2 regions of the Bacillus pacificus genome follow, and region 1 is predicted to be linked to the other one. Evidence: riboswitches for the same ligand, from Rfam matches in the RefSeq annotation. Region 1 holds a riboswitch; the other holds the start of a gene.
What was found. A riboswitch is a leader RNA that binds a small molecule or an ion and turns the genes downstream of it on or off. The one in region 1 is predicted to bind FMN.
Positions count from the first base shown of each region.

Region 1 (12,030 bases):
CGTACACCGATGGTCATGCTCCAAGGGTATAGTGAAGCAATTTTAGATGATATTGTGCAAACAAAAGAAGAAATTAACGAGTTTGTTCAAATCATTTATGATGAATCCGTTCGTTTAGGGAAACTTGTAAATGAATTGTTAGATTTAGCGCGTATGGAAAGTGGTAATGTAGAGTTACATATAGGTGAAGTTGATATTCATCCTTTCGTTGAAAAAATAGGTCGTAAATTCCAAGGAATTGCAAAGGATAAAGAAGTCGCGTTAACGGTTGATTTCAAAAATCCAATTGAGCAATACCCGTTTGATGCAGATCGTATGGAACAAGTATTGACGAATTTAATTGATAACGCAATACGTCATACGAACGCAGGTGGACATGTAACGCTTGTAATTGATACGAAAAATAATGGTCTTATTTTTGAAGTACAAGATTCGGGCGCTGGTATTCCAGAAGAAGATATTCCATTTTTATTTGATCGTTTCTATAAAGCTGATAAAGCAAGAACACGTGGAAAAAAAGGTGGAACAGGACTCGGGCTTGCGATTGCAAAAAATATTGTGCAAGGCCATGATGGAAAAATTGCTGTTTCAAGTGTTGTTGGAGAGGGAACTACATTCTCTGTATATTTACCGAATCGTATAATTTAAATATACGTTTTAAAAGTTGATAATGAATAAAGTTCTACTGTTGTTTATTTTTTTGTAAAATCAATTAAATAAATAATAGTAGAACTTTTTTTCTAACTTAGTCGAATGAAGAATGATGAGAGGGGTGTCGTAAAGCGATGAAATTATATACAAAAACAGGAGATAAAGGGACAACAAGTGTAATAGGCGGCAGAGTGGATAAAGATAATATCCGAGTTGAAGCATATGGCACAATAGATGAGGCGAATTCTCATATTGGATATGCGATGACTAAACTACAAGGCAGGTCTTTCGGAGATATTTATAATGAACTTGAAAATATTCAACATGAACTATTTGATTGCGGGGGAGACTTGGCGATAGTAGGCGAGAAAATTCCTTATAAAGTAAAAATTGAAATGGTCGAAAACTTAGAAAGTAGGATCGATTCGTATATAGAAGAAGCACCGCCGCTAGAACGGTTTATTTTACCAGGTGGAAGCGAATCGGCAGCTGCTATTCATATTGCACGTACAGTTGTAAGGCGAGCAGAACGATGTATCGTGTCCCTGCAAAAAGAAGGAGAAATAAATGAAGTTGTTCTAAAGTATGTAAATAGATTATCTGATTATTTATTTGCAGTAGCTAGAGTAATAAACGCTCGATTACAAGTAAAAGATGTAGAGTATAATCGCAGTGCAATCGTTTTTCGTGATAAGAAAAAGAAGGAAGTGGAGTGATTCACTTTCTTTTTTTGTATAGTTTTTTCTGTAATATACCAAAATAGAGAAGGTATGGTCGTAATTAGAAAACGGAGGATGTATATGAAAGCTTTAAAATATGGCGTCATGTTATTGACAGTACTATTTTTATCTCAATTACATGTGTACGCAGAGGGAAATCAATGGGCATGGCCTGTTGAAGGACAGATAAGTGATTATTTTGGAACAAGGCACGGAAAACACTACGGTATAGATATAGCGGCACCGATCGGCGCGCCTGTGTCAGCTATTCAAGAAGGTAAGGTAACAAAGTCTTATTATTCAAGTAGTTATGGAAACGTTGTTTTTATTAAACATGGAGAATATGAGGCTGTGTATGCACATTTAAATAAGAGATATGTAGTTCAAGGGGATTATATTTCAAAAGGAGAAATAATTGGAGAAGTAGGAAATACAGGAGAATCCCGAGGTGCACACTTACATTTAGAAGTTCATCAAGGAAGATGGACGATGGCAAAAAAGAATGCGATGAATCCATTGCTTGTTTTACATGAACAAAGAAATGAAGCAGTTTCTTCATCGTTATACGTCGTCCAAAAAGGCGACACTCTAGTTAGCATTGCGCGGAAATTTAGAATGTCAGTTAAGGAAATTCAAGAAAAAAATGGGTTGCAACAAGAGCTGATTTATCCAAATCAACAATTATATGTAAAGTAAAAAAAGAGCTAGTTAAAGCTAGCTCTTTTTTACCAAAAAATAAAGACACATATAAATCCAGAAATAGCTAAGTAGCTATATAAGTAAAATACTTTCGCTCTTGTTTTTTCGTTTGTTCGAAATAGTACAATAGTCGGTTCAATTAAACCAATTGTCAAACAAAGTAAACCAAGAAGCATACAACCGATTGAAATAGAGTACAGGGCGATTTGTGGTCCTTGAAATGGAATCATCCATTTTAATAAAAATGCAATGAGTGCAGTATAGCAAATGCTGCCGATGTATTTATTCAACGGTGCATTAGAACGGAAACCAGGAAGCTTTTTTAAGAAAGAGCGGGAAACAACTTCAATTTGTAAAGGTGTATGCTCTTCTATTATTTTTTGAGCTTCTTTTCCTTTTTGGAAAAGGGATAATATCCAGTTTCGCTCACCTTGAAAAATAAATTGTGAAGTTGTCAAATAATGATCAACCTTTACTTTATTCCAACTCTTCCATGGATGACGCTCACATAATTTTAATTTACTTTCTGAATTTTTATCATACTGATAAATACTGATGCCATCTTCATCGAAAGCAGCATAGTATGTCTCGCTTGAGAATGTGCCTAAATCAATTGGACAGTAGAAAAGTAATTCTTTTTTTAAGTAAAAGTATTCTTTCCTTAAGTTTTTTTTCATTGTTTCTCGAATAGAGTGTCTCTTTTCTTTCTTCATGACATTTCCTCCATAATCCAGAAAATGTTCTTATCTTAACAATTCAACATCTTATCACTTTTAATTATATATGACTAGGGGATTCATAGGAGAAATGCCGAATACTAAAAAATATGGAGTGTATTGTAAAATATAATGAATGATTTTGATTATGTAAAATCAATAACTTATTTTTAATAAGTTACGATTTTTTTGTTCACAATACGATCATGTTGTTGTATAATGAAGTAGAAAATAGAATATCGGTCTATCTTCGGGGCAGGGTGAAAATCCCGACCGGCGGTGATGAACTATATGTGATTTTGTTCTAAGCCCGCGAGCCGTTAAGGCAGGATTTGGTGTGATTCCAAAGCCGACAGTACAGTCTGGATGGGAGAAGATGGAGGTTCAAGCGTTCAAAAAAGATAGGTATTTGAACGTCTGTTTGATGTGCCTTAAATTCTCCCTTTGTGTAAAACACAAAGGGTTTTTTCGTTCTATGAAAAAGTAGGCATAGCAGAACCTTTCCACTTTCCATGAGATGATCGATGGAAAAGGAGAGAGAAAGATGAAACAAAAAAACAGTGTAGTGCAGATGGTGAGTGTAGCAATGCTAAGTAGTATTGCATATTTACTGATGATGTTGGATTTCCCATTCCCAGGGCTTCCGCCATTTTTAAAAATTGATTTTAGTGATGTGCCAGCTCTAATCGCTGCGATTATTTTTGGGCCAGTTGCAGGGGTAATTGTAGAAGCGATAAAGAATATTTTACATTACGGGATTCAAGGGAGTTTAACGGGAGTACCAGTTGGAGAAATTGCTAACTTTATTGCAGGATGTTTATTTATTGGACCAGCAACTTTCTTATTTAGGAAGTATCGTACTGTTAAGAGTTTAACGACAGGATTAATGCTAGGGACAATTACAATGGCGCTCATTATGAGTGTATTAAATTACATCATCATATTCCCAGCTTACACTTGGTTTTTAAATTCACCAGCTATGTCTAGCGAAGCGATAAAAACAACGGTTGTAACGGCAATCTTACCATTTAATTTGATTAAAGGAATTGTTGTAACAATTGTATTTGTAGCGTTATTCTCACGCCTGAAAGTATGGGTATTTGCAAAAATGAAAAATGCATAAATATAAAATAAAACCATTAGTAGTATACAACTACTAATGGTTTTTTATTAAGGAGACTGAAAATAGAAAACAAAAAATACCCCTCAAATGAATGAGGGGTATTTTTTGAAGTTAATAAAAGACTATTCGAATTTTAAAGCATCGCCGTCGAATGATTCGTCAGCAACTTTAATTGAGTCAGTTGGACAACCTTCGAATGCATCCATCATATCTTCAAGTAATACATCTGGAATTTCAACGATACCTTGGTTATCGTCTAATGTTACGAATGCAATACCTTCATCATCATAGTCATAAATGTCTGGTGCAGCAGCGCCACAAGCACCACATGCAATACAAGTATCTTTATCAACGATTGTATATTTTGCCATCTTTTTTCCCTCCTGATAATATGTATGTGAAAAGCTCGCCATAAAAATTATAACCTTATTGTAAAACGGTTTTTAAAACTTTTCAACATAAAATTATAATGATAATCCTTATCAATTAGAGTGTCAACTAATTTTTGCATTATGTCATAAGATTTTCAAAATACGTAAATGTTATTTCGTTTGGTACAATATAATATATACAAGTATATATTGCCCATATGATAAGTTTAATGAGTAACGGTAGATGGCGCAATCATATCAAAAGTAATTAAGTTAGATTGAAAGGTGGAAGCGGTAATGCAACTACAATATACTGTATTGTATTGTTTAAAACAATTGAATGGTGAAAGAACCGTTTCTTCTATTTATTATTTATTAAAGGGAAAACGTTCTTCGCAAACGTTACAAGATGGAAATATGTTCCGAATTTCTTTTTTGTTTGGAATATATAAATCGTTAAATAGAAATGAATATGATCGTGAAGTTGCAAAGTTGTTGCAAGCAGATTTGATTCAAGAAATACATGAAAATACATATTTGTTAACACCTAAAGGTAAAATGCAGTTACATACATGGGAGGAAGGGTATGCTTTTCCAGCCCATTTGCATGGTTTGCACTATGGTGAATTAGGTGAAACGTTTTGGAAAAGATTATCTTTAATTATTCAAACTGTATCTAATTTACAACAGAATAATACGAAGTTTATTCCTATTCAACAAGATACAGAAATAATGGTGTGGGTGAAGCGATTTTTAACAGGTATGCCGTATAGGCGAAGTGAATTGGCGAAAAGATTATGGAAAGAAATACATAATCTTTTAGGGAAATGTGATGTGATAGAAGCGACGATTGTAACATATAGATTAACAGGATATGAACGTATCGGTTGTACATTGCAGCAGTTAGCGGAAATTACGAAACGAGATATTTTTAGGGTATATTTCTTATTTTGGGGTACAATTCATTTCCTTATACAAGAAGTTCGCGATAAAGAAAATGAATTTCCGTTATTAGCTGAGATTATCTCTTATCCAAATGAGAGAGCTGAATTATTTAGTTTATCAACGAAAAAAACATATAATTTTTGGAGACAAGGGCGCTCATTAGAAGAAATAGCGACAATTAGAAATCTAAAGGTTGCAACGATAGAAGATCATTTTGTTGAAATTGCTTTGCGTGAAAGAGATTTTTCTATCGAGATGTTTATGGAAAAAGACAAAATAGATAAAGTAACAGAAGTAATTGATGCATTACAAACACGTAAGTTGCGTGAGTTGAAACAAGCTGTTGGAGAGGGTATCTCTTATTTTGAAGTTCGTCTTGTATTGGCGCGGATGGAGGGTATAAATGAAACTTGAGGAATATTTATATAGGTGGTTTGGATATTCTGAATTTCGTCCAGGTCAAAAAGGGGTAATTACAGATTTATTGGAAGGAAAAGATGTTATAGCGATGCTTCCGACCGGAAGAGGGAAGTCTATGTGCTATCAACTTCCAGGGCTCATGCAAGAAGGGACAGTACTTGTTGTATCACCATTATTATCTTTGATGGAAGATCAGGTTACACAATTAAAATATGTTGTGAAAAACCGAGTGATAGCATTTAATAGTTTTCGGACATTACATGAAAAAAGAGAAGCAATGAAAAGGTTAGCTTCCTATAAATTTATTTTTGTTTCACCTGAGATGTTGCAGTCGGAATTGTTAATAAGAGAATTGAAGAAAGTTCATATTTCATTATTTGTTGTGGATGAAGCTCATTGTATTTCGCAATGGGGTTATGATTTTAGACCAGATTATAAAAAACTAAATGTAGTTATTGAAAATATCGGGTCTCCTACGGTGCTAGCATTAACTGCAACAGCGACGAAAGATGTACTCCGAGATATAGCAGAGAGTTTGAATTTGGAGAATGTGACGCAGCATGTGTATTCTATTGATCGTCCAAATATAGCAATGGAAGTACAATTTGTGGAGACGATAGAAGAGAAGAAAGAGGCGCTTTTGGAACAGGTGATGTATTTACAAGGGCCGGGGATTGTATATTGTTCAAGCAGAGCATGGACAGAACGTTTAACGGAATATTTAAGAGGAAAAGGCGTTACTGGTGTCGCTTTCTATCATGGTGGTATGGAACATGAAGAGCGCATGTTAATTCAACAGCAGTTTATGAATGACCAGTTGCAGCTTGTAATATGTACAAGTGCTTTTGGTATGGGAGTAAATAAATCAAATACGAGATATATTATTCATTTCCACTATCCGACTAATATAGCTTCTTATTTACAAGAAATCGGAAGAGCTGGAAGAGATGGTGAACCTAGTATAGCTATTTTACTATGCAGTCCGTTAGATCACGATTTACCAATTTCAATCATTGAAGATGAATTGCCAAGCCAGTCACAAATACAATTTTTATTTTCTTTACTGCAGGAAAGAATGTTTCAAACGAAAGAATTACCAATAGAAGAGGTAGAAGAAATTTGTTATAATGCAGCAAGATTTAATGAACAATATTGGCGTTTCATCCGCTATCATCTTGAAAAGCTTGGAATCATACAACAGAGAAAATTAATATTAGAGAGCTTGTCAGATGAAATTATGACAAGATTAATAGCTGAAGTAGAAATCAGGCTACGTAATAAATATAGTGAGCTAGAAAACATGAAATCATGGATACAAGTGAAAGAATGTAGACGTGAATATTTGCTGCGACAGTTCGGTTACAGAAAAGAGGGCGAGTTAAAGAATTGCTGCGACTATTGTCATATTACAAAAACAGATTATAAAAAAAGACAAGCGCAACAATCGGATTTCGACTATAATTGGGAAACAGAGTTACAAAAGCTTTTCGGTCTAGAAAAGATGGGGGAATGATGAACATTCAAAGGCATAATATTGAAGATATGAGTCCGAAAGAAATAAGGTTGAATCTGTATATCACACAGTTCATTATTATCGGTATCGGTTGTTTACTAGCATATATACTATTCCGAGATATAAAGTCGGTGTATAGTCTGTGGAAATGGGAACCGGTGTCTATACTTATAATAGGTGGCTTGTTAGCGATTGGTATTGTGTTATTAGATTATGTTGCAATGCGAGTATTTCCAGAGTCTTGGTTTGATGATGGTGGTATTAATGATAGGATGTTTCAAGGGATGTCAGTTATGCATCTACTTGTTATTACATTCATTATCGGCTTTGCAGAAGAATTTTTATTTAGAGGTGTAGTGCAGACGCACTTTGGAATTGTAATAGCGAGTTTCGTATTTGCAGTATTACATATTCGGTATATAAAAAAGCCATTTTTGTTTTGTTTCGTCTGTTTCATTAGTTTTGTTTTTGGCTATGTATTTGAATGGACAGGAAATTTGTTTATAACAATCTTTGCACACTTTCTTGTTGATTTTATAATGGGGCTCCAATTAAGAAAATAAATGGAAGGTGGTGGTGAACAACATGAGAAGACGAATTCCTGATTTTGAAGAGGAATTAGAAGTTGAGCGAGTGGAAGAAAAAGAAGGTTTACCGCCGCGTAGTGAAATTCATAGAAATAAAGAGAAAAAACAAAAGTTTAAAATGAATCATATTTTCGTCCGAGTTTTAACATTTCTATTCATATTACTACCAATTAGTATTTTATGGTATACGGATAAATATATTCAGGTGAAAAGTGATGGTAATAACGCTGGAAAAAGTGCATTTGAGGTCATTTTCTTTGATTCAGCTAAATCTCAGTCCGAGGCATCATCTGAGAAAGTTGTCACACATACGGTGAAAGAGGGAGAAACCTTAGAAAGTATAGCGAAGCAATATTTTTCAGATGAAACTGGGATCGAAGTGATTAAAAAGTATAATGATTTACAAAAAGATGAAGTGAATGTAGGTCAAGAATTAAAAATTCCGATAAAAGATAAGTCCACGAAGCGAGAGAGTTAGTAAAATACTTACTATAAAAACTGGGAATTATCTTTATGAGGAAGGGAGTAAAAAATATATGATATGGATTATCTTATTAAGTACTCTCGTTTGTATTGGTATTATATTTCTTCTTGTAATGTATACGGAAGCAACGCGTAATACGGTGCTAGAACATACTTTAATATTTGAAGAATTTCCGAAAAGTTTTCAAAAAGTAAATATATTCTTTATATCAGATATTCATAGAAGGGGCATTTCGAATTCGTTAATTGAACAAGTAAAAGGAAAAGTAGATCTTGTAATTATTGGTGGTGATTTAGCGGAAAAAGGTGTCCCTTTATCGAAAATCTCTGCAAATATACAAAAGTTAAGAGCGATAGCTCCTGTATATTTTGTATGGGGAAATAATGATTATGAGATTGAATATCATGAATTGGATGCTTTATTATTAGAAAATAATGTGAAAGTTTTAGATAATACAAGAGTTGTATTTGAGTCTGAATTAGGAGAGAAAATTTGTTTGCTCGGTGTAGATGATGTTGGTTTGAAACGTGATCGTTTAGATTTAGCGTTGGCTGATTGTAAGGAAGATGGTTTTCGCATATTAATTAGCCACAACCCTGATATAATAAATAAAATGTCTGGAAAAGAACAAATTTCACTTGTGTTAAGTGGACATACACATGGAGGACAGATTCGATTATTCCCATCTAAAAAATATTTAAAAGGTGGCGTATATAAGCATTCAAATATGACTCTTTTTGTTAGTAATGGGTATGGAACAACGTTGGTTCCACTTCGCTTCCGAGCACCTGCTCAAACACATATTATTACGTTATGCGGAGGGAAATGATGCCAACTCTAAACGGAAAATATAATATAAAAGCTGTTTCGAATATAATTGGAATTCAACCAAGTACGCTTCGTGCATGGGAAAGACGATATCAAATGATTGCCCCAAAGCGGAATCATGCGGGGCATCGATTATATACAGAAGAGCATATTCAAATTTTAAAATGGTTAATGGACAAGGTTTCTTCCGGCATGATGATTGGACAAGCAGTTCAATTATTAGAAGGGAATCGTTTGCAGAATAATGTTCAAAATGAAATACATTACGATAGAGAAGTTGTTTTAGTGGACGATATACTACAAGCTTTGTTAAAATTTGATGAAATTACAACTTCTGCATTGTTAAACGAGGCTTTTAGTATTTATGCAACAGAAAAAGTTATAGCAAGTATTGTTCTTCAAGTGTCAAATAAATTGTTAACGTTAAAAAATAACAATGAAGTTACAATGGTGCAATTCCAATATGTCGTATCATTTTTACAAACGCGTCTAGGGATGGTATATCATAATGCATCATCGTTTTCTTCTATACACAAAGTTGTCGTGTTAGAAAGTAATATGTTGAAAGGGTTTGTTTTCTCAACGTATTTACGATTAAAAGGATATGATGTGATATATATTCGGGCAAGCGTAGCGGAAGATAGTATTTCGTTAGCTGTTGAGCAAATAAGACCTAAATATGTAGTAATCTCTTTTGATGACGGACGAGAACGGAAGAACGTAATGAGCTATGTGGATTTTTTGCAAGAAAAAAATGAGAACCTTTCTGTTGGGATTATAGGAGAAATAGGTGCTCGAGATCAGTTGAACATTCAAACAAGCCTAATTGGTGATACGAAAGAAGAATGGGATAATTGGTTAAACATGTTAGAATAGTTGTTCGAAAAGAACCATCTATTTTCTATTTCATATAATAAAAATTATATTCATTGGTTGCGTAGGGAGGGTATGATATGAGGCTGGAACGATTAAATTACAATAAGATAAAAATTTTCTTAACATTTGATGATTTATCTGAAAGAGGATTAACGAAAGAAGATTTGTGGAGAAATGCACCGAAAGTACAGCAATTATTTCGTGATATGATGCAAGAAGCAAATAAAGAATTAGGATTTGAAGCGGATGGTCCGATTGCAGTTGAAGTATTTTCTCTACAAGCGCAAGGAATGGTCGTAATTGTAACGAAAGAACATCAAGAAGCGGATACAGATGATGAGTTCCGTGACGAGTTTATTGAAATGCAAGTGACTCTAGATGAAAGCGAGCATATCCTTTATGAATTTGCTACACTAGATGACGTAATTAACCTGTCGAATCGTTTATATAACCTTGATGTAACTGGCGGAAAATTATATACGTGGGATGGGCGTTTCTATCTTTGGATGGAAGAAGAGGAGCAAATTCAATTACTGAAGGCAGATTTTATAGCTATTTTAGCGGAATATGGTAATCCGTCTACAGCAACTATTTATCGTCTAATGGAGTATGGTAAAGAATTAATGGCTTCTCAAGCAATTGAACAAATACACAATTACTTTGTGAAAAAACAAAACCTTAGCTAATATAACCTAAGGTTTTTTTTTTATTGTACTTAAATGTATCTTTTCAAAGTGCTGTACATGAATAAAATAAAAAATATTTAAATATTTAAGTATTTTACTTTTCTAAAAGTAATAAAAGGACTATAATGATAGTGAAAACGCTTGCAACAGAAAATACTTTGTATATATTTGTTAGCGTTTTCTATTGCATTCCAAATTTAACGGTGTATACTAGGCAATGAAGGTTTACTAAACAAGTGAAATTACAGGGGGTTTACTTACTATGGTAGCCGAAAAGGGAACTCAAACAAAAACACAACAACAAAGGGAACAACATTTTGAACTATTGAATTCAACACAAATTGTTATCAGTGAAGCGTTAGAAAAATTGGGTTATCCAAACGAAGTATATGAATTATTAAAAGAACCAGTTCGTATGATGACAGTGAAAATACCAGTTCGTATGGATGACGGGACTGTTAAAATATTTACAGGATATCGTGCACAACATAATGATGCTGTTGGTCCAACGAAAGGTGGAATTCGCTTCCATCCGAATGTAACAGAAAACGAAGTGAAAGCACTTTCAATTTGGATGAGTTTAAAATGTGGTATTGTCGACTTACCATATGGCGGAGGTAAAGGTGGAATTATCTGTGACCCACGTGAAATGTCATTCCGTGAGTTAGAAAGATTAAGCCGCGGTTATGTACGAGCAATTAGTCAAATCGTAGGGCCGACGAAAGATATTCCAGCTCCAGATGTATTCACAAACTCTCAAATTATGGCATGGATGATGGATGAGTATAGCCGTATTGATGAATTTAACTCGCCAGGATTTATTACAGGTAAGCCACTTGTATTAGGTGGATCACATGGACGTGAAACAGCAACAGCGAAAGGTGTTACAATTTGTATTCGCGAAGCTGCAAAAAAACGCGACATTGATATTAAAGGTGCGCGCGTTGTTGTTCAAGGATTCGGTAATGCTGGTAGCTTCTTAGCTAAATTTATGCATGATGCAGGTGCAAAAGTTATTGCAATCTCAGATGCTTACGGCGCATTGCATGATCCAAATGGATTAGATATTGATTATTTATTAGACCGTCGTGATAGCTTCGGTACAGTAACAAAACTATTTAATAATACAATTTCAAACAAAGAATTGTTAGAACTTGATTGTGACATTTTAGTTCCAGCTGCAATTGAGAATCAAATTACAGAAGAAAATGCTAATGATATTAAAGCGAAAATTGTTGTTGAAGCTGCAAATGGTCCAACAACATTAGAAGCAACTAAAATTTTAACAGATCGCGGAATTTTACTTGTTCCAGACGTATTAGCGAGTGCTGGTGGGGTAACAGTATCTTACTTTGAGTGGGTACAAAATAACCAAGGTTACTACTGGACTGAAGAAGAAGTAGAACAACGTT
Region 1 covers NZ_CP086328.1:3,643,354-3,655,383, reverse strand. Annotated here, with positions in the region: gene resE (sensor histidine kinase ResE) at 1-648, shown strand, start outside; gene LMD38_RS18960 (cob(I)yrinic acid a,c-diamide adenosyltransferase) at 786-1,367, shown strand; gene LMD38_RS18955 (peptidoglycan DD-metalloendopeptidase family protein) at 1,452-2,066, shown strand; gene LMD38_RS18950 (hypothetical protein) at 2,096-2,782, opposite strand; FMN riboswitch at 3,028-3,167, shown strand; gene LMD38_RS18945 (ECF transporter S component) at 3,330-3,908, shown strand; gene LMD38_RS18940 (ferredoxin) at 4,031-4,279, opposite strand; gene LMD38_RS18935 (YpbB family protein) at 4,577-5,638, shown strand; gene LMD38_RS18930 (RecQ family ATP-dependent DNA helicase) at 5,628-7,157, shown strand; gene LMD38_RS18925 (CPBP family intramembrane glutamic endopeptidase) at 7,157-7,720, shown strand; gene LMD38_RS18920 (LysM peptidoglycan-binding domain-containing protein) at 7,743-8,222, shown strand; gene LMD38_RS18915 (metallophosphoesterase) at 8,281-9,057, shown strand; gene LMD38_RS18910 (MerR family transcriptional regulator) at 9,057-9,932, shown strand; gene LMD38_RS18905 (genetic competence negative regulator) at 10,010-10,618, shown strand; gene gudB (NAD-specific glutamate dehydrogenase) at 10,881-12,030, shown strand, end outside.

Region 2 (12,030 bases), 2.4 Mb from region 1:
ATCTTTTTAGCGATTAAAGGAATTTCAAATGCACCAGGAACCCAAGCAACATCGATATCAGCTTCTTCTACACCGTGACGCTTTAATCCGTCTAAAGCACCACCAAGTAATTTACTTGTAATAAATTCATTAAAACGTCCAACAACAACTCCAACTTTTAATCCTGTACCAACTAAATGACCTTCGAATACCATAATAAATCTCTCCCTTAATTATAAGTTTAGTAAATGTCCTAATTTGTTTACTTTCGTTTGTAAATACGTTTTATTCTCTTCTTTTGCTGGCATTTGTAACGGTACACGCTCGATTACTTCTAAATCGTAACCTTGTAAGCCAGCAATTTTTCGAGGATTATTCGTTAATAACCGTAAATGTTGTAAACCTAAATCTTTTAATATTTGAGCGCCAATACCGTAATCACGCAGATCAGCAGGGAAGCCAAGCTTTTCGTTTGCTTCTACAGTATCGAAGCCTTCTTCTTGTAACTTATAAGCGCGAAGCTTATTAAGAAGCCCAATGCCTCGTCCTTCTTGTCTCATATAAAGAAGAACGCCCTTTCCTTCACGCTCAATTTGAGCAAGTGCAGCATGGAGTTGTGGTCCGCAATCGCAGCGGCACGAGCCAAATACATCTCCTGTTAAGCACTCTGAATGAACGCGTACAAGTACAGGCTCTCCTGTTGAAATATCACCTTTTACGAGTGCAATATGTTCTTTCGTATCTAATGAATTAGAATAGCCAATTGCATGGAAAGTACCGAAATCTGTAGGTAATGTAATTTCCACTTCTCGCGTCACTAATGTTTCATGGTGGCGACGATAAGCAATTAAATCTTCTATTGTAATCATTTTTATATCAAATTGTTTTGCGCACTGTAGTAAATCAGGTACGCGTGCCATCGTACCGTCCTCATTAATAATTTCGCAAATGACGCCAGCTGGTTTTGCTCCGCAAAGCTGTGCTAAATCGACAGCAGCTTCTGTGTGACCAGCACGGCGCAGGACACCACCTTCTTTCGCAATTAATGGAAAGATATGTCCAGGACGATTGAAATCAGCACCTTTTGATGCAGGATTTAACATTTCTCGTATCGTAGTTGCACGTTCGTGGGCACTAATCCCAGTTGTTGTAGAAACATGATCAATGCTCACTGTAAATGCAGTATGATGCGAATCTGTATTATGAGCTACCATTGGTTCCAATTGTAGACGTTCTGCGTATCCTTCTGTAATTGGTACACAAACGAGGCCGCGTCCATGTGTAATCATAAAGTTAATTGTTTCTGGCGTAATATACTCTGCTAAAGCGATAAAGTCGCCTTCATTTTCGCGGTTTTCATCATCACATACGATCACGACTTTTCCTTGTTTTAAATCTTCTAGAGCTTCTTCAATACGATGAAACATCATGCTTCCCCCTTATAGAAATCCGTTTTCTTGTAAAAAGCTTTCGGTCATTGAACCTGTTCGTTTTACTGGTTTAGAAATAAAGCGTTCGATATATTTACCAATCATGTCACACTCAATATTTACGATGTCACCGGCATTCTTTTCTCCGATAACAGATTCACTTACTGTGTGCGGGATGAGTGAAATGGTAATGGAAGATTCGTCTATATCAAATATTGTTAAACTCGTTCCATCAACAGCAACGGACCCTTTATGCAAACAATAGCGTAGCAATTCATCAGAAATAGCTATTTTGTAATAGACGGCATTATAGTGTTGTTTTTTGTTTAATATCGTTCCGATGCCATCGATATGTCCTGAAACGAAATGTCCACCGAATCGTCCGTTTGCAGCCATTGCACGCTCTAAATTTACTTTGCATTGCGGTTTAAGCATGCGAAGTGATGTTGATTGCATCGTTTCAGGCATTGCGTCTACTGTGAATGAAGTTGTTGTGAAACTCGTTACAGTCAAGCAAATACCGTTCACCGCGATGCTATCACCTAAGTGAACATCTGATAAAATTTTATTGGCATGAATCGTTAACTTCATCGCTTCGCCGCTTTGTTGCATGTTTGCAATCGTTCCTAATTCTTCTACAATTCCTGTAAACATTCCGTCACCTCACTTCGGGCATGCGCAACAATTTTTATATCATCGCCAATTTGTTTCATCTCTTGAATTTCCAAGGAAAGTGCATCTTGTAATGTTGAAAAACCATTGCCGCCAAATAAAGTAGGGGCATTTTTTCCACCAATTAATTTTGGACTTATATAAGTTACAATTTCATTGAAATACTTTGTTTGTAAGAAACTTGCATGAACTGTTTGACCACCTTCGACGAAAAGAGAAAGAATTTGTTTTTCGCCGAGTAGGTGTAAAACATCCTGTATTTCAATCTGTTTCGTTTTCATTTGGAATATAGCTATATTTTCAGATTCATAAGAAGCTATTTTCTTTTTATCTACACCATTACCGACAAAAATCCATGTCGGTGCTAAACCATCTGTTATGACATGAGAAGATGGTGGCGTTCGTAAATGGGTATCTAAAATAACGCGTATAGGATTTTGTCCCCCGTTAGGAATTCTTGTTGTTAAATGCGGATTATCAGCTATAACTGTATTCACTCCAACGAGAATCGCATCATGTGTATGGCGGTATTGGTGAACATCAGCTCGTGATTCTTCACCTGTAATCCACTTACTTTCACCGGTTACGGTTGCTGTTTTTCCATCCAAGCTCATTGCTGTTTTTATTGTTACAAATGGACGTTTCGTTTTCATGTAGTGAAAAAAGTAGCGATTTAATAAAATTGCTTCTGCTTCAAGAACACCAGTCGTTACTTCGATGCCAGCTTCTTCTAATTTCCTTTTTCCATTGCCAGAAACGAGCGGATTACAATCAAGAGTAGCAATTACAACCCGTTTGACTCCTTTTTTGATGAGCAATTCACAGCAAGGTGGTGTTTTTCCAAAATGGCTACAAGGTTCAAGTGTTACATAAACGGTAGCTCCTTTTGCTTTTTCGCCAGCCATATGAAGAGCATAGACTTCTGCGTGTTCTTCACCAGCACGCAAATGAGCTCCCATACCGACGATGTTTCCATCTTTTACAACAACAGCACCAACCATAGGATTTGGACTTGTTTGTCCGGATGTTCCTTCTGCTAACTGCAGGGCAATCCTCATATATTCTTGATCTGTCATTCTTTTCACCTCTCCTGAAAAAATCAAAAAACCCCAAGGATTTTATATCCTTGGGGTTTGGGAGACGTGATTTCTAGAAATATAGTTCGAATACGAAAGTATAGGAAAGAAACCTAACGATGATTGATATTTTGGCATAAGGAAAAAACCTAGCAAAATATCGAATTTTTCAAACGCTAGTCGTATCTTTTTATTCCAGTATAGAAACATAAGTATACAAAATAAAACATATATAAAGATTCAAAATGAAACTTAAAAATATGCATACTGAAATAAAAGTGTATTCGCTATATAAAATTACTAGAAAACATATCCTTCTCCCATCCAGACTATACTGTCGGCCCTAGAGTTTCACTAGATCCACCGTTTTCGAGTTGAAAACGGGTCACGGACTTAGAAGTTTGCACTTCATCACCGCCGGTTGGGAATTTCACCCGACCCCGAAGGATGCTGTTTGCTCAAATTATAGCACAAAAAAGAAAAAAGGCTAGTAAAAAATGTTCGAATGTGAAGAATTGTGTGAAAATATATGTATGCTGGCATGAGGACAGAAGTATTAGAAATGTTGTAAGGAGAAGGGATGTAATGGAGTTGATCAAAAGAAAAAACATGCACAAAAAAATGTGCATGTCACATGTGAAATTATTCTGCCTCTGGTGCTCTAACAACAGATTCAAATTTTCCTTTATGCGAAGCATCGCAATAAGGCATATTTTTTGATAAACCACAACGGCATAAAGAAAATGCCGGTTTTGCTGGGAATACATTCCCTTGTGAATCAACTAATTCCACGTCCCCTGTAACGCGAAAAGAGCCATTATCATTTACTTTAATTTGTACTTTAGCCAACGCTATCCCTCCTTCCCAAACGCTTAATTTCATCATATAATCAAGAGAAGTACTTGACAATATGAAAAGAGCACTTTCTTTGGAAGAGAAGAGAGTGTTATAATGTTTTTTATAACTGACTAGAGTAAGGTGACGAAAGATGGATAAACAATTACGTACATTACGAAATATTGCAAATGAGCGCACGTGGGCATCATTTTTGAATGATAATCATCCATATAGTTTGTTGCACTGGTCCATTGCTGGTGTAGGACAAGAGTCAAAGGATGTTTGGTTACTGCAAGATGAGGTAACATTTCAAACGACAGAATTTCCAACGTTAGATGATGCAATAAAGTGGATTTCTGAAAATATGGAACAAGTTACAGACGTTTTAGCGCAATAAAAAAACAGGCTTATGCAAGCCTGTTTTTTGTTTCTTTTACATATGAGTTTAAAAATTGATCAATGGCTGCTTCATACTCTTCTTTATTTTCGTTATAAGAGCAAGCGTGTGCGCCGTGTTCTGCAATATAAAGTTGTTTATTGTTTTCTTTTGCTTCATAGAGTGCTTTCGTCATATCAGCTAAAATATAATCATCATCTTTACTATGAATAAAGAGGACGGGATTGTTGATGTTTTTTATACAATCGATTGGTGAAACTTCACGAATCGTATAACCGTCACGCACTTTTAAGAAAGCATTTGCTAAAGGTAATAAAGGCCATTTCGGTAAATGGAATTCAACCTTTAAACGGTGCTGTAATTGTCCGTAGAAATCAGAGAAAGGACAATCTGCAATATAGAAGTCAGCACCATCTTCTACAAGTCCTGCGTACTGAAGAAGTGTTGCAGCGCCCATCGATTCACCATGAATACCGAGTGTTATATTTGTTCCAAAACGACCTTTTAGCCAGTCAACTACAGATTTTAAATCATGTTTTTCATAGTATCCATAGCTTGTTGTTTTTCCGCCAGTTTTACCATGACGACGATGATCATAAATAACGACATTATATCCTCTGTTTAAAAATAACCTTGCATATTTTACAGAGTTCATTTTATTTACAGTTACGCCGTGACAGAAAATCATAAACTTATTGGAATGACCAGCAGGAATGTAATATCCGTGAAGATCATATCCGAATTGCGAAGGAATATGAATTTCTTCTTTATGAAGAGCATCAAAATCCTCTATACGAAAATGTTTTTTCGTTTCTCTTTCGAGTATTTCTTCCTCTGTTTTTTTCTTTAAGTACATCACCTTATTTGTAAAGAAAATCCCAAGGGCAGTTATCGCACCTAGTATAGTAAACAATGCTGCAAAAAAACGTTTCATACTTTACCTCATCCTCCAAATACCGTTACATGTGATACACTTATATTGTATCACAAGGATAGAAAAGGGGAGAAATAGGAAATGGTGCATATACAAAAAATTACGCCAGCGATGAAAGAAACAATCCGAATGTTCATGTGTGAGAACTGGGGGAGTTCATTGATGGTTTCACGTGGTAAGGAGCATCAATTAGAAGAGTTGCCAGGATTTGTTGCGCTCTCAGAAGACAGAATAATCGGAATTATAACGTATGAATTGATTGGAAATATGTGCGAAATTGTATCGTTAGATAGCTTTGAAGAAAGAAAAGGAATAGGGACAAAACTTGTGGATTGTGTATTACGAGTTGCAGAAGAAGAACAGTGCAGGCAGGTTTGGCTTATAACAACAAATGATAATATGAATGCGTTACGTTTTTACCAAAAACGTAATTTTTTAATGACGAATTTATATGTAAATGCAGTTGAAGAGGCACGAAAAATAAAGAAAGAAATTCCTCGCATTGGGTATGATAATATCCCGATTTTACATGAAATTCAATTAGAATATAGTTTAGTGTAATGATGTAACAATTTTCAGAAATATAAGTTATTAACCTTGACGAATATTGTAATTTAGGTTACCGTAAAATTGTAATCTATTACCATATTAAGGGGTGACGATGTGGCAACTATACGTGATGTTGCAAAATTGGCAGGTGTTTCAGTCGCAACCGTTTCACGAGTTATAAATGAAAAAGGATACGTTCATGAGGACACAGTAAAACAAGTAAAGGAAGCAATTGAGGAATTACGTTATAGGCCAAATAGTGCAGCAAAGCCACTATTTAAAGAAAATTCAACGATAATTGCATTACTTGTAGATAATCTATATGACCCATCAAACATCACTTTGCTACATTGTATTGAGGAAATAGCGTATAAAGAAGGATATCAAATTATTGTTTGTAATATAGAGAATAAAGATAAATACATACATATGTTGAAGGGAAATAACGTTGCAGGTGTTATTTTGACAAGATCCGTTTTTAAAAGTATAGGAGAAATCCCACTTCCGTTTGTTGTGATTGATGAAAAAAAATCCCATGCAAATTATTATGAAAGTGGCCAAAGAGCGGTCTCTTTATTAAAAGAAAAAGGTTGTCACTTTCTTGCTTATTTCGGTGAGGGCGAAGATAGTGAAGAAATGGAAGAGTACATATCAGGATTTTTAGATACTGTTTGGGAGGAAGGAATCTCTTATCGAGAAGAATGTGTACAAGGGTATACGAATAAACAGTTTGTTACGTTATTGCAAAACAATCCGTATGTAGATGGAATTGTAACTTCAAGTGATAAGATTACTTTTGAGTTAATTCGAGCAGCAAAAAAATTAAATATCCGTATACCGGATAAAGTGAAAATTATTGGAATAAACGGGAGTATAGACAGTGAATGGGCAGGTCCGTCATTTATGCAAATGGAAAGTTGTAGCGAAGAAAATGGGAAAATAGCGTTGCAACAATTAAAGAGAAAAATAAAAAAGTAAAAGGTGCGTATAAAACGCACCTTTTATAATGTAATTGCGGCAATAAATCCGAATATAAGTAACGGTATATTATAATGCAGAAAAGTTGGTACACATGTATCCCATATATGATGGTGTTGACCATCAGCGTTTAAACCAGATGTTGGTCCAAGTGTACTATCTGATGCTGGAGATCCTGCATCTCCTAGCGCTCCGGCTGTACCGATAATGGCAATGGTGGCCATTGGACTAAATCCAAGCTGCATGCAAAGGGGTACAAAAATTGTTGTTAAAATAGGGATGGTTGAAAAGGATGAACCAATTCCCATCGTAACGAGAAGTCCAATTACAAGCATAAGAAATGCAGCGAGTGGTTTGTTGTTTCCAATTATATGTGCACTCGTTTGCACAAGAGATTCAACATGTCCTGTTTTTCGAAGCACAGCTCCGAATCCAGCGGCCGCAATCATAACAAAACCAATAAAGGACATCATGCGCATTCCGCTTGTTAATATCGCATCTGCTTCTTTAAGAGGTAGACTACCACTTACTGATAAGACGATAATCCCAGCTAAAGCACCGAAAATCATTGATTCTGTTGCTAATTGAACAGTTAATGTAGCTATGATAGATAATAATCCGAAAGTAATGCTACGTTTTGTATAGGGAACGATTTCATTTGCGGTAGTATGAATTTGTTCTGTTTCATACGTACGAGGTTTTCGGTACGTAATGAACACCGCTACACATAATCCGATAATCATACCGATTGCTGGAATCGTCATTGCTTTTGGAATAAGCGCGACATCAAATGTAAGACCGCTTTGCGCAGCATTTGTTTGCAATACGTCATGATAAATTTTTCCGAACCCTGCTGGAATCCACATATAAGGAGTAATCAATCCGAATGTAATAATACATGTAACAAGTCTGCGATCCACTTTCAGCTCATTTAATACTTTTAAAAGTGCTGGAATTAAGATGGGGATGAAAGCGATATGAACAGGAATCACATTTTGTGAGAAACAAGCCATCGTTAAAATGATGAATAGAATAAGTATTTTAGAATAAACTTGTTTTTTCGTGTCTTGTTCATTGCCAATCCATTTTAATGCCGTTTGAATCATGGCATCTGGAAGTCCTGTTTTGGAAAGAGAAATAGCGAAACCGCCAAGCATTGCATAACTTAAAGCGATTGGAGCACTGTTTCCAAGACCAGTTGTAAAAGTGTTAATCGTTTCTGAAATACCGAGTCCGCCGATAATTCCGCCTGTTAAAGCTCCAACAATGATGGCGACAATGACCTGGACACGTAATAAACTAAGCAATAGCATAACTGCTACTGCAACGAGTACAGCATTCATAATAAATGTAATCTCCCCAAAATTTTATTGTGTTAAGGTAAGTAAATATGAAGCACCTTGCTATATTTATACATAGTTGCGACATATTATTATAAATTGTTTTTTATGAAATGTAAAAGAGCCTTTTGTTACTAATGGTGAAAAGCTAGCTCTTGTTTAATGGATTGTAAAGAACGAGCGAATAATTCTGGCTCTTCTAAATCGGGAGAATGTGCTGAATTTGGGAACCAAATCATCTTTTTTATCGGTGCTTCTATTACATCACAATATTCCTGAACGAGTGCATAAGGAGTTTGATAATCATAGCGACCAGAACAAAAATAAACTGGAATAGATAAACTCGTAATAGAAGAAAAGAAATCGATTGTCAACATTTCTTCCCATAAAACGCCAGATTTTAAATTCCCTGCGAGAAACTTGAACCAATCTAATAGCGTATATTCAGGGGAAAAGAAGCCTTTTCGTATGAACGAAAAGGAAGATCCGTTTTGGATTGCTCCTCCGAATGTGCCAAGCCATTTTCTTTGAATAATAAGGCGTCTCGTATCTAAAAATGGCGGTTTTCCTAATTTTAAAAGGGACGCTAATGCTTTTTTATGATTATGTTTTTTTGCAGAACGAATTAAATGCTGATATAGTAATTCTTCGTTTTGTTTCATATGTACAATTTGCCCAATACCGATATAAGCCTCGATATATTGTGGATAATGGTGTGCTATGTTAAGCCCGATAATACTTCCCCAAGAATGACCAGCGAGAAATAGTTTCTGTTTATTGAACTTTTTAAGTACATATTGAATCACTTCTTTTGCATCGGAAATGAATTGTTCGATTGTAAAATTTGCTCCGAAATCTTTCATTGAAAAGGATTTACCTGCCCCGCGCTGATCCCAATTAATTACGATGAAGTGTTTCTCCAATTCTTTTTGAAAATGACGAATAAATCCGATTTGTGCCATGCCTGGTCCACCGTGACAGCATAATAAAATAGGCTGCTCTACGTTTTGCCCGCGCATAAGGAGAGTTTGTTTTCGGTTGTTAATCATAACGCTTTCCATCGTAGCGATACTATTAGGCATGAGTTTTTTATTTTTATTATAGAACTGCGGGGTATTGCTACGAAAAAGCATATTGAAAACCTCCTTTTCTAAAATCGTATGAATCGCACAGGCTATTCGTTTTGCATATACTGTTAGAAAATCATTGTAACATACCATACTAGTGTCATTTCAACACGGGAGGAGGGAAATTGTGACGATTGGAGAAATTATCGATTGTTTAAATAGGCGTGAATCCATCGCTATTATAGCAAAACGTCTTGAAATAAGCCCGTATACATTATCGAAGAAATTAAGATTGATTGGATACGAATATGATGGAGAACAGAAAAAGCGTATTTTTGTAGGAGATGGAGAAGAACCGCGTCACTTACAACTCCAAGAAGCGACAGCCCTTCAATATGCGAAAACGGATTATCAACTATTAATTTATGAACAATTACAAAGTATTTATGAGTTATTAAGAAAGAAAGAAGAAGTAATTGCGCCCATGATGAATATAAGTACAGAAAAAAAGAAACGTACCTTTTCTATTAATAAAGAAATATTAGCAAAACTAGACGTTATATCAGAATCGAAAGGAATTCAAAAATCTAAACTTGTAGAAGAGGCGTTACAACAATTTTTACAACAATATGATTTTAATAACACATCACATATTGATAACTAAAGAAAAGGATACTATGTTCATTGTCAGAACGAGTATCCTTTTTAGGTTTCACATATATGACGGATAAAATAAAAGGTCCATGTGTATCTTTTACGATGAAAAATTAAGGTTGTTTATTATGAGTGTACTTAATTTATTTTTTGAATTCTACCATCGATAATTGGCTGAATAGGTTCTTTTAATTGTTTTACGTAATCGACTAGCGCTTCAAAGTCGTTTGGACCAGTTTCTGCATTTTTACCATTTTTAAATGATACAAATCCATCACCGCCAGAAGCTAAAAAGGCATTTGCCACTACGCTATACGTTTTAGATGGAGATAATTCTTCACCGTTTGTTAAACGTATATTTGTAACTTTTTCACCGTTTGGTTTATTTGCATCCCACGTATATTGAATACCTGAAATTTGAAGCATTCTCGTCGTACCTTTTTGCCATTGTTGATTTAAAATGTCACGAATATCTTGGCCTGTTAAATCTACTTTAATTAATTGGTTTCCAAAAGGCTGAATGCCATATAATTCGCCCCATGTAATATCGCCAGCATCTAAGTCATTACGAATGCCACCTGGATTCATAAGTGCGATTTGAGTTTGCATCGTTTGCCGCTGGGCATCGGCAACTAAATTTCCAAGAGTGGACTCACCAGCATCATTTTGTTTACGGTCGATAGGTGCTGTAGATTTTCCGACAACTTCATTTACAAGTGGTGCAATTTTTTCTTTATATTGATCTAATTTTTTCTTTACTTGTTTATCAGGTTCTACACCTTCATGGTATGTTGTAACAACTTCAGCTTTTTTCTTTACAATATCTTTTGTTTTACGATCAATTGTTACATCTACATCTGAGAAAGCCATTCCGTAAGAGTTTGCTTGGACGATTAGTTTATTATTTACAGTACCATTTACATACGTGTGACTATGCCCACCAAAAATAACATCAACTTCCGGATCTGTTTCATTTGCAATTCGAGTAAGGTCTCCATTTGTCACACCAGACTCATCTGTTGTTCCGCCGACATGAGCAAGGACGACAATGGATTTAACGCCAAGACGCTTTAATTGCTGCGTTGATTTATTAATTGCTTCTACTTCGTCAGTGATTTCTACATTTTTAAGCATAGTAGGCATCACCACATTTGGTGTATCAGTTGTAACTACGCCAATGAATCCTACAGGCACACCATTTACCATTTTTACAGTAAATGGCGGTAAAAATAAGCGGCCAGTGGATTTATTATAGAAGTTTGCAGCGACATAAGGGAAATTAGCACCTTTGAAATTTCCTGTTTTTTCGTGATAGCCACCGTAAATGAGACGTTTCATTTCATCGATACCTTCATCAAATTCGTGGTTTCCGATTGTACCAACATCAAATTTTAAATCATTTAAAAATTCAATCGTTGGTTCATCTTGTAATAATGCTGAAACTGGTGGACTAGCTCCGACAATATCACCAGCGTGTACGAGAAGTGTATTCGGGTTTTGTTTTTTACGTTCTTTTAAATAAGTAGCTAAGTAATCAGCGCCACCAGCTTCTTTGTTATTAATTTTTTTAACAGTATCTAGTTGTCCATGGAAATCATTAATACCAAGTATTTGTACGTCTATGTAGCGGTTTTGTTCAGCTGGAGCCTGGGATGGGGGAGCGGCAAATACGGTTGAAAAAGTAATGGTGCTTAAAACGGCAACAGCAGGAATAATTTTTTTCCACATAATATAATTCTCCTTTTTTATAATCTGACATCATACGACATAATTTTAATAGATTCATAGGATTATATCTATACAAAAATTTGGTTTTTTCGAAAAATTAACATATTTACAAAAGATGAATAATAGAGTAAAGACCCTTTTTTATTGTCGAGTTCATTGTGTATCTACTATAATGGAGAAAAAAGTAAAAGGTGAGTAGTATGAAGAAAAAGAAACAAAGACAAATGCAAAGACAATCGCAAGTGAATCAACAAAAGAAAGAGTCGCTTACATTAGGTGATCAATTAAATGATTCACTCATGCAGCAATTAAAGAATAAGAAGAAAGAGTTGCAAGTAAGAGAAGAGAAAAAAGAGGCAGCTGAACAGGAAAGAAAGCGCCAAGAACAA
Region 2 covers NZ_CP086328.1:1,232,634-1,244,663, forward strand. Annotated here, with positions in the region: gene ribH (6,7-dimethyl-8-ribityllumazine synthase) at 1-194, opposite strand, end outside; gene ribBA (bifunctional 3,4-dihydroxy-2-butanone 4-phosphate synthase/GTP cyclohydrolase II) at 213-1,406, opposite strand; gene ribE (riboflavin synthase subunit alpha) at 1,419-2,063, opposite strand; gene ribD (bifunctional diaminohydroxyphosphoribosylaminopyrimidine deaminase/5-amino-6-(5-phosphoribosylamino)uracil reductase RibD) at 2,045-3,157, opposite strand; FMN riboswitch at 3,466-3,609, opposite strand; gene LMD38_RS06530 (CDGSH iron-sulfur domain-containing protein) at 3,800-4,006, opposite strand; gene LMD38_RS06535 (YqkC family protein) at 4,146-4,391, shown strand; gene LMD38_RS06540 (alpha/beta hydrolase) at 4,402-5,325, opposite strand; gene LMD38_RS06545 (GNAT family N-acetyltransferase) at 5,407-5,886, shown strand; gene LMD38_RS06550 (LacI family DNA-binding transcriptional regulator) at 5,989-6,852, shown strand; gene LMD38_RS06555 (Na+/H+ antiporter family protein) at 6,876-8,195, opposite strand; gene LMD38_RS06560 (alpha/beta fold hydrolase) at 8,327-9,325, opposite strand; gene LMD38_RS06565 (ribbon-helix-helix domain-containing protein) at 9,447-9,923, shown strand; gene LMD38_RS06570 (bifunctional metallophosphatase/5'-nucleotidase) at 10,052-11,641, opposite strand; gene LMD38_RS06575 (YqkE family protein) at 11,842-12,030, shown strand, end outside.
Region 2: linked by a shared signal. The riboswitch ahead of ribD (bifunctional diaminohydroxyphosphoribosylaminopyrimidine deaminase/5-amino-6-(5-phosphoribosylamino)uracil reductase RibD) and the one ahead of LMD38_RS18945 (ECF transporter S component) in region 1 are both predicted to bind FMN.